One region of the Janthinobacterium tructae genome, then DNA from elsewhere that is predicted to be linked to it. Evidence: predicted binding sites of a transcription regulator. Region 1 holds the regulator's gene; each other region holds the start of a gene.

Region 1 (3,277 bases):
CAGCGCGACACAGACCATGCCTGCCACGACTGGTGCTCGAAATGAAATACGGTGCCAGAGAGATGGCAATACAGCCGGTGTTACGCGCATAAATGACCTCAATTGGATGAACAAAACGCCAGGAGTGACCGGCCTGCCAAAAAATGCATATTTTGGCACTCCCCGACAAAACGCTATATGATAAAGCACCTGACCCACATACGAGCAACAAACATGAGTAACAATCCTAGTGATCTCAAGGCAAGCGGCCTGAAAGCCACCTTGCCACGCCTGAAGATACTCGATATCTTCCAGAGTAGCCCGGTACGCCACCTGACAGCAGAAGACGTCTATAAAATTCTGCTGGCCGACAATATGGATGTCGGTTTGGCAACTGTCTACCGTGTCCTGACGCAGTTTGAACAGGCAGGCTTGCTGAACCGCAACCATTTTGAAACCGGCAAGGCAATTTTCGAACTCAACGAAGGTTCCCACCACGACCATCTGGTGTGCCTCGACTGTGGCCGGGTCGAAGAATTCTTCGACGAAGAGATCGAAATCCGCCAGCAAAAAGTGGCTGAAGAGCGCGGCTTCAAGATCGCCGAACACGCCTTGGCCATCTACGGCAACTGCATCAAGACGGCTTGCCCGCATAAAACCGCCTGACCCACGCTTGCCGCTCCCACGGGGCGGCTGGCAGTACGATTAATGATGGCTGAGTGCGCTCGACAGTAATTTAGCCGTGATATCGACGATCGGAATGACGCGCTCGTAGGCCATGCGCGTCGGTCCGATCACCCCCAACGTTCCCACGATCTTGCCGTTGACTTCATACGGCGCCGTCACCACGCTCATCTCATCCATCGGCACCAGGTTCGATTCGCCGCCGATGAAAATCTGCACGCCCGTCGCCTTGCTCGACACGTCGAGCAACTGCATCAAGCCCGTTTTTTGCTCGAACATGTCGAACATCTGACGCAGCGAATGCATATTCGATGACAGATCGCTCACGCTGAGCAAGTTGCGTTCGCCGGAAATCACCATGTCGTCGCTATGGTCGGCCATCGCTTCGCTGCCCGCTTCCACGGCCGCCTGCATCAGGCTGCCCATGTCATCGCGCAGCTGGCGCAGTTCGCCCTGCAGGCGCACGCGCACGGCGTCGAATGACAGGCCGCCATAATTCTGATTGATATAGTTGGCCGATTGCACCAGTTGCGCTGGCGTATAGTCGGCCTCCGTCAGCAATAAACGGTTCTGCACGTCGCCGCCCGGGGCGACGATGACGAGCAGGATGCGCTTTTCGGACAGGCGCAGGAATTCGATTTGCTGGAATACGGATTCGCGGCGCGGACTGAGCACGACGCCGGCAAACTGCGACAGCGACGACAGCATCTGCGCCGCGTTGGCGATGGTTTTTTGCGGCTGCGGCGTCTGCAGGCGCATGCGCGACTCCACCAGGTGCTCGTCCAGATGCCGGACGGTCAGCAAGGTGTCGACAAAAATGCGGTAGCCGCGCGGCGTGGGGATGCGTCCGGCCGAGGTGTGCGGACTGGACACATAACCGAGCTCTTCCAGATCGGCCATGATGTTGCGGATCGTGGCCGGTGACAGGTCCAGGCCGGAAATTTTCGACAAGGCGCGCGAACCGACCGGCAGGCCGTCGGCGATATATCGCTCGACCAGGGCTTTCAGCAGTGTTTGGGCACGTGTATCGAGTTGCATGGTGTCTCAGGTAAGCAAATATTCTTTAAACAAGCACATTGTTAATCAAGCGGCAACAACAGCGGCCGAACGTGCAGTAACAGCACCTATTATGCACGTTCGCCCGCCCTGCGGCGATCAATCTTCCAGTTGCCCCTGCAGCCACAGCAGCAACTCGTCAAAGTTGCCGCAGATGGCGTCGGGCTGCACCCCGGCGGCCAGATGGGCATCGCTGCCCTTGCGGTTCATCCAGACGGCACGCATGCCCGCCCCCTGCGCTCCCGTCACGTCGAAATACAGGTCGTCGCCCACATACACGGCTTCATGCGGCGCCACGTCCAGCGCCGCGCAGGCGGCCAGGAAGATGCTGGCGTCGGGCTTGGCCACGCCAAACTCGCTGGCGGCGATGGACACCTTGAAATGCTGCGCCAAACCGATAATTTCAAGGTCTGCATTGCCATTCGAGATGGAGCCGAGCAGCATGCGCTGGCGCATCCAGGCCAGGCCAGGCAAGACGTCGTCATACGGCTGGACGCGGTTGCGCGCGGCCAGGAAGTGCACGATGGCCCCGTCGACCAGGGCGGGATCCTCGCCGGCAGCTTCGAAGGCCGACAGCAGGCCGGCGCGGCGCAACTCGATCAAATTGCCATGGAAATGCGGTTGCGCATTGAGCATGGCCAGGCGGTGCTGGCGCAGCACCTCGATGGAAAACTGCTGCGCCACCCTGGGCGCATGCGTGGCCAGCCAGTCGTGCAGCAGGGTTTCGGCAGCGGCAATCACGGGCGCGATGGGCCACAAGGTATCGTCGAGATCGAACAGGATGGCCTTGGGCGGCACGGCGGGTTTGACAGGGGAAAGGGACATGGGACTCACGGTGGATGCCGCGCCACGATGCGCAGGCTGCATGTATTGTCGCACCGATCGCCGCAGCCGGCATGGCTGCGTCCCCGTGAAATGGGGCCGGGCCAGCGCTTCCCGGCGAAAAATTGTTACAGGGTGATACAAGGCAAGATCATTCAGCTTGCCAGATAGACTAAAATAGGCGCCATTCCAATGCGGCGCCAGCGTCCGCGTTGCGCTACCCAACCTGATTCGTTTTGGAGAATGTATGAAAAATTTGTACCTGCGCTCGATGCTGGCGGCGGCTTGTGCCGTCACACTGGCAGCTTGCGGCGGCAGCGGCGGCAACCTGTATCTGAGTGGCCAAGTGTCCAATCTGGCAAAAGACGGCCTGATTTTGCTGAATGATGGCGAACGTTTGTCCGTGCCTGCAGGTCAGACCTCCTTTGTTTTCACCAAGCTGGTCAAGACCGATGACCGCTACGACATCAGCATCGCGCAGCAGCCAAAGGGCGCCGTGTGCACGATTACCAACGGTGTCGGCAAGGCAACGAGCTATTCCGCGAGCACGGCCCTGGTGAGCTGCGAGACCAATACCTACCCGCTGAAAGGCACGATCACGGGCCTGACTGCTGATGGCTTGCGCCTGGTGATGGGGCCCAACGGCACCAGCCCACTGGCTGGCACCAACTCCTACACATTCGAAAAAGTAGCTGACGGCGCCCTGTACGGTATTACCGTACTGACTCAGCCGACG
Region 2 (3,277 bases), 670 kb from region 1:
GTACGGCTGCCACGACGACCGAAGCTTCTTCGCCAGCGTTTTGCACGATCATGCGCAGTGGCTCTTCCATTGCGCGCAGGACGATCTTGATACCGGCATCTTGATCAGGATTGTCGCCCTTGACCGTGATGTTGGCGCGTGCGCGCAGCAGGGCTACGCCGCCGCCTGGCACGATGCCTTCTTCCACGGCAGCGCGGGTAGCGTGCAGTGCATCTTCAACGCGGGCTTTTTTCTCTTTCATTTCGACTTCGGTGGCTGCGCCAACCTTGATCACGGCAACGCCGCCAGCCAGTTTGGCTACGCGCTCTTGCAGTTTTTCACGGTCGTAATCCGAGGTCGCTTCTTCGATCTGTACACGCACTTGTTTTACGCGTGCTTCGATCGAGGCAGCTTCGCCGGCGCCATCGATGACGATGGTGTTTTCCTTGCCCACTTCGATGCGTTTCGCCTGGCCCAGTTCGGCCAAGGTCACTTTTTCCAGGGTCAGACCGACTTCTTCAGCGATCACCTGGCCGCCCGTCAGGACAGCGATGTCTTCCAGCATGGCTTTGCGGCGGTCGCCGAAGCCAGGTGCTTTCACTGCGCACGTTTTCAGGATGCCGCGGATGTTGTTCACAACCAGGGTTGCCAGCGCTTCGCCTTCGATGTCTTCTGCGATGATCAGCAGTGGACGGCCAGCTTTGGCGACTTGTTCCAGTACCGGCAGCAGGTCACGGATGTTCGAGATTTTTTTGTCGCACAGCAGGACGAATGGGCTGTCCAGTACGGCAACTTGTTTCTCTGGGTTGTTGATGAAGTATGGCGACAGGTAGCCGCGGTCGAACTGCATACCTTCAACGATGTCCAGCTCGTCGTTCAGCGACTTGCCGTCTTCCACGGTGATGACGCCTTCTTTGCCGACTTTTTCCATCGCTTCAGCGATACGCTCGCCGATCGAGTAGTCCGAGTTCGCCGAGATCGCGCCAACTTGGGCGATTTCTTTGGTCGTGGTGCAAGGACGGGCGATTTTCGCCAGTTCTTCGACGGTCGCAGCAACTGCTTTGTCGATACCGCGCTTCAGGTCCATCGGGTTCATGCCGGCGGCAACGAACTTCATGCCTTCGCGCACGATGGCTTGTGCCAGCACGGTCGCGGTGGTGGTGCCGTCGCCGGCGTTGTCGCTGGTGCGGGAAGCAACTTCCTTGACCATTTGCGCGCCCATGTTCATGAGCTTGTCTTTGAGTTCAACTTCTTTCGCTACCGACACTCCATCCTTGGTGACGGTAGGGGCGCCGAACGAGCGCTCCAGTACGACGTTGCGGCCTTTCGGGCCCAGCGTTACTTTGACTGCGTTGGCGAGGATATTGACGCCTTCGACCATCTTGGCGCGCGCTGCGTCGCCGAATACTACTTCTTTAGCTGCCATGTTCAATTCTCCTGAGTTTCGGGATGTATCTGTCTACAACGTGGAAACAATTACTTGACGACGATCGCCATGATGTCTTCTTCGCGCATGACCAGCAGCTCATCGCCGTCAACTTTGACGGTTTGGCCGGCGTACTTGCCGAACAGGACGCGGTCGCCCACTTTGACATCCAGAGGACGGACTTTGCCGTCGTCGAGAATCTTGCCATTGCCTACGGCAAGGACTTCGCCTTGATCCGGTTTTTCAGCAGCTGCATCAGGAATGATGAGGCCGGACGCAGTTTTGGTTTCCTGGTCGAGGCGTTTGACGATGACGCGATCGTTCAATGGGCGCAGATTCATACAAAACTCCTTAAAGTTCAATGGATAAGTGTTGCTAAATGAATACATGTCCGGCACAGCGCCAGACGTGCTTTCAGTGACCGCCGTTGAAAGCAGCCCGCAACGGTCAAGCAAACCCCAGGTCATCCTGTCCTTGCCTGTCTGCGGCAGTGGTGCATCGCGGCGTCGCCCGCCGCGTAGCGTTCCCTGCAGTGGTCCGGCAAGCACCATCAGTCCTGAGGATAGCTACGAAAGAGTTTGTTAGCACTCTCTACTAACGAGTGCTAATTATAGGGACGGTATGGGTCAACTTCAAGGGCTTATTCAAGAGGAACATATAGATAGATGCTGAGCAGAGCCTGCATCTGCACAGGGTTTGCGCCAGCACAAGCCACGCTCCCGGGCGTCAGCAACAGCGCGGACTCTAGCATGCCGCCCGGATGAGAGGCGTTCCTGTACGCGCAGGAAACAGAGATTGACTATGGAATTTGATAAGATGATTGTAATTGCATATCAATATCGCTACATATCGCCACTTGCACCAGAAAGAACACCATGCCATTTCCTGTTTCCCGTCCCGCGCTGCGCCTGCTGGGCGCTACCGTCATCGGCCTCGCCTGCCTGGGCAATGCCGCCGCGCACACGCCCACCATCGCCGACGAGATCACCGTGGCGGCCCTCACGCCGCTGGAAAAGGAGATGCTGCTGAACGACCTGTTCAACGACCTCAACAAGGATGACGACGACCAGGAAGCGCATGTGTGGGACAACGGCGGCGACAGCGGCGTGCTGGTGAAAGTCACGTATAACTTCAGCAACTCCGGCATGACGGAACACAGCCTGAAGGCGCACGTCTGCCGCGACCTGAAATTCGTCGTCACGGCGGGCGGCAAGTCGCAAGATCTGAGTCGTCGCACCTGTTCGCAAAACAGCGGCAAGTGGGATGTGCAGGGCAAGGACCCGGCGCCCGTCGTGTATCCGCCTTTCCTGTCCGACGTCACCATCGCCAAGTTGAACGCGAAAGAGCAGGCATCGCTGCTGACGGCCGCCGTGCGTACCTTGAAAGATGAAGAGGATGGCAAGACGCGCCAGTGGAGCAACAAGGGCCTGGGCAATGCGGTGCCGCTGGCAGTGCGCCTGACGCCCTCGGGCACGGATGCCAAACCTGGCAGCTACCGCCGCACTTGCCGCGACTTGACGATGGTGCTTGACGGCAAGGGTGGACAACAGACGCTGGTGCGCCGCTCGTGTGAAAATCGCTATGGCGCACTCGATATCGAAGCCGGTTACGTCGACGAGTAAAACGTTGCCATCGCGGCGCCGGCAGATGCGCGCACTTGGCGAAAAGCGCTGGAAAAAGCCTGTATTGTCCGCCAACTGCCCTGCATTGATGTAAATATGTGTGACAGCGGCGTGATTCGATTGACGCCCATGGAGCGTCCGCCCTATAGTGGCGGGATGATTTCCGAATTCAACGAATTATCCGACAAAATAGGCCTGCTGGCCGAAATGACCCATGCGCTGCGCCGTGAAAACGCGCAACTGCGCAAGG
Region 3 (3,277 bases), 1.4 Mb from region 1:
GCAGCGGCTGTCGTTGACACGCTCGAGTTTCAGGGTATCGGTGGCCGTGATGGCCACTTGCTGGCCCGGCGAGAGCACGTGGGTGACGCTGCGCGGCGTGTTTTCCGCGTCGCCGGCGCTGCCGGCCGCGCCGCAGCCAGCCAGCACGGCCAGGCAGGCGATGAGCAGTGGCAGCAGCAAGGTACGATAAGAGCGGGTCAGGTGAAGCATGTTTTTCCTTTCAGGTAGAGCGTCCCTGGCGTGCTTGTTCACACGGGGGATAGAATGATGGTAACAAAATGATATTTTTTCGGCGCACTATTGGCGCGCTGCCGATGAATTGATGCGCCGGCCACGCGGCACGCCGATTACTGCGTAGAATGGCTGTTTTGAAAATCAGGAAACAACCATGAAAAAAACTGCCCTGGCGAAAAGCGATGCCAAGAAACTGATGGGAAAGATGAATGTTCCCGGCGCCGGTGCATTCGGTAAGGAAGCGGTGGTCGTCGACCGCCGCGAGCAGCGCAAGCGCGATCAGGCCCTGGGCCTGGTGCCATTCGCCGTCAAGCTGAATAGCGATCTGGTGTTGCAATTGCAGACCCTGGCCAAGGAGCGCGATGCGGATCTGAATGAATTGGTCGCCGAGCTGATCACCAAGGGCTTGGCTGCAGCATAAGGGTTGACAATGTTTATCTGTTGATAAATATCATTTGTAAAACTAAAAGGCGCCTTGCGGCGCCTTTTGCATTGCGACATTGCTTGTGCTTACACCCAGGCGGCCAGCGCGCCCTTCATTTTTTTCAGCGCCGCCACTTCGATCTGGCGGATGCGTTCGGCCGATACGCCGAACTCTTCTGCCAAAGCGTGCAGGGTGGCGCCGGAACCGTCGTCGTTGGCCAGCCAGCGCGCTTCGATGATGCGGCGCGAACGGGCGTCCAGCTTGGACAGTGCCGTTTCCAGACCTTCCGATTGCAGACGCGTCACTTGTTCCGCTTCCAGCACCTTGGTCGGCTCGCTTTGCTCCGACGACAAGTAGGCGATCGGCGAAAACTTGTCGTCTTCATCGTCGGTCGGCGATTCCAGCGCGATGTCGCGGCCGCTCAAACGCGTTTCCATTTCGATCACTTCTTCGCGTTTCACGTCGAGCAGCTTGGCCAGCGCATCGACTTGCTTCGGCGTCATCGCGTCCAGGCCCGTCTTGTGGCTGCGCAGGTTGAAGAACAGCTTGCGCTGCGCCTTCGTCGTCGCGACCTTGACCAGGCGCCAGTTTTTCAGGATGTACTCGTGCATCTCGGCTTTCACCCAGTGCATGGCGTACGACACCAAGCGCACGCCCTGGTCCGGATCGAAGCGTTTCACGGCTTTCATCAAGCCGATATTGCCTTCCTGAATCAGGTCGGCGTGCGGCAAGCCATAGCCCAGATAGCCGCGGGCAATCGAGACCACCAGGCGCAGGTGCGACAGCACCAGTTCTTGCGCGGCGGCCAGGTCATTTTTTTCACGCAGGCGTTTTGCCAGCGAGATTTCTTCGTCATGGGTCAACATGGGCAGGCGATTCACGGCCGAAATATAGGCGTCGATATTGCCCAGATTGCCAGTGAACCCGAGGCCCAGCGCATTACTTTTGGTCGGAACCAATGCGGACGTTGCGGACATCATAGTCATGTTTTCTCCCTCGTAGTCTTGCTTTGTTCCAGTTGACCACGTCACGCGACGTGGTCCGCTTATCTAGTCGTTTTAAGTATTCGGTCTTGCACTTTGCAGATCGCGGCACCATCTTGATCTGGCATCCATGGCGGTTCTGCGTTTGGTATGTTCCTATATTAGCACTCTCCGCTCGAGAGTGCCAATCAGCACATTTAATCGTCCTGATAGCCTAAATACTATGGCGATGTAATGCTTGATAAATGTATATGAACAGCGATTGGAGTGGCTCTGCAGGCCGCTTCACGACAACGTAGCTAGTCTACGGCCTCTGGCTGAAGCGAACCTTAAGAATACTTGCTAAATATCAAGATAACAGCATATGGGGACGCATGGCGGCGCCTGCGGCGCCGCCATGGAAGGGAATGGTCAGTTCAGGCGCGCCAGGTGGCGCTGCACGCAGAGGAAGGCGCCGATCAGGCCCAGGCCGGCGCTGACGGCCAGCAAGCCGGCCATCGGCAGCGGCGCCAGCGGCACCAGCTGGAATTCGGACGCATACAGGCGGGCAAACTCGGCAATCGCGGTATTGAGCGGCTGCAAGGCCAGCGCCACTGCGCCCAGGGCCAGCGCACCGGCGCACAGGCCCAGCAGGGCGCCCGTGTAATAGAAGGGGCGGTGGATGAAGGTATCCGTGGCGCCGATCAATTTCGAGATGCTGATTTCATCGCGCTGCTGCATCACTTGCAGGCGGATGGTATTGAAGACCACGGCGATCACGGCCACGCCCAGGGTGATGGCCAGCAGCAGCAGCACCAGGCGCAGCACGCCCAGCAGGGCCGCCAGGCGCTTGACCCAGGCCGAATCGACTTGCGCCGATTCCACGCCAGGCAGGTGGCGCAGCTGCTCCGCCACCGCGTCGACATCCTGCGCTTCGCTGGCGCTGCTGAACGCATCGAGTTTCAGCACATAGCTGTCGGGCAAGGGATTGTCGCCCAGTGTGCTGAGCACGTCGGCCAGGCCGTTCTTGTTTTTCAGGGTGTCGAGCGCCTGTTCGCGCGGGATGAAGACGATCTTCGCCTTTTGCGCGCCGACGATCTTGCGCATGGCGCCCGCCAGGGCCACGGCTTGCTCGCGCGGCGTGTCGATCTTCAGGAAAACGCTGATTTCCGGGTCGACCGACATCTGTTCCGACATGGGGCGCACATTGTCGAGCATGGTCAAGCCGGCGAACGGCAGCGACAGGGCGATGGCGACGACGAGCACGTTCAACAGGAAGCCGCCTGGCGACTTGCGCAGATGGATCAGCGCCGAACCGAGCGCGAAGCGGTGTTGACGGAACCAGCCTCTCATGCCTGTTCTCCCTGCGCGTCGTCCGGGTCGGGGGAGGGCGCGAAATCGGGATCGGGCGGCGCGAAGACGGGCGCCTGCGTGGCCTTGTCGATGGCGACTAATTGGCCGTTCTTCAGGTGGATCACGCGGGCGGCGGCGTCGAGCATCTGTTCGTCATGGCTGGAAATGAGGCAGGTCACGCCTACCGAGTGAAACGCTTTCAGGGCGTCGAGCACCTTGTTGGCGCTGGCGCGGTCCAGGTTGGCCGTCGGTTCGTCGGCCAGGATGATCTGTGGCCGGTTGACGATGGCGCGCGCGATGGACA

The links. The regulator HrcA, encoded in region 1, represses chaperone genes, less so after heat shock. The targets are predictions, from matches to a motif close to TTAGCACTCNNNNNNNNNGAGTGCTAA.
Region 2: a site for HrcA is predicted at 1,987-2,013, ahead of groES (co-chaperone GroES). Genes of this name have one in related genera too.
Region 3: a site for HrcA is predicted at 1,803-1,829, ahead of rpoH (RNA polymerase sigma factor RpoH). Genes of this name have one in related genera too.

What each region holds. Positions count from the first base shown of each region.
Region 1 is NZ_CP041185.1:3,724,662-3,727,938, forward strand. Features, by position in the region: gene FJQ89_RS16340 (outer membrane protein assembly factor BamE) at 1-18, opposite strand, end outside; gene fur (ferric iron uptake transcriptional regulator) at 214-645, shown strand; gene hrcA (heat-inducible transcriptional repressor HrcA) at 685-1,701, opposite strand; gene FJQ89_RS16355 (HAD family hydrolase) at 1,819-2,544, opposite strand; gene FJQ89_RS16360 (hypothetical protein) at 2,789-3,277, shown strand, end outside.
Region 2 is NZ_CP041185.1:3,055,363-3,058,639, reverse strand. Features, by position in the region: gene groL (chaperonin GroEL) at 1-1,405, opposite strand, end outside; gene groES (co-chaperone GroES) at 1,456-1,746, opposite strand; gene FJQ89_RS13330 (hypothetical protein) at 2,281-3,027, shown strand; gene FJQ89_RS13325 (DUF904 domain-containing protein) at 3,157-3,277, shown strand, end outside.
Region 3 is NZ_CP041185.1:5,123,058-5,126,334, forward strand. Features, by position in the region: gene FJQ89_RS22530 (hypothetical protein) at 1-210, opposite strand, end outside; gene FJQ89_RS22535 (hypothetical protein) at 389-655, shown strand; gene rpoH (RNA polymerase sigma factor RpoH) at 745-1,638, opposite strand; gene ftsX (permease-like cell division protein FtsX) at 2,053-2,973, opposite strand; gene FJQ89_RS22550 (cell division ATP-binding protein FtsE) at 2,970-3,277, opposite strand, start outside.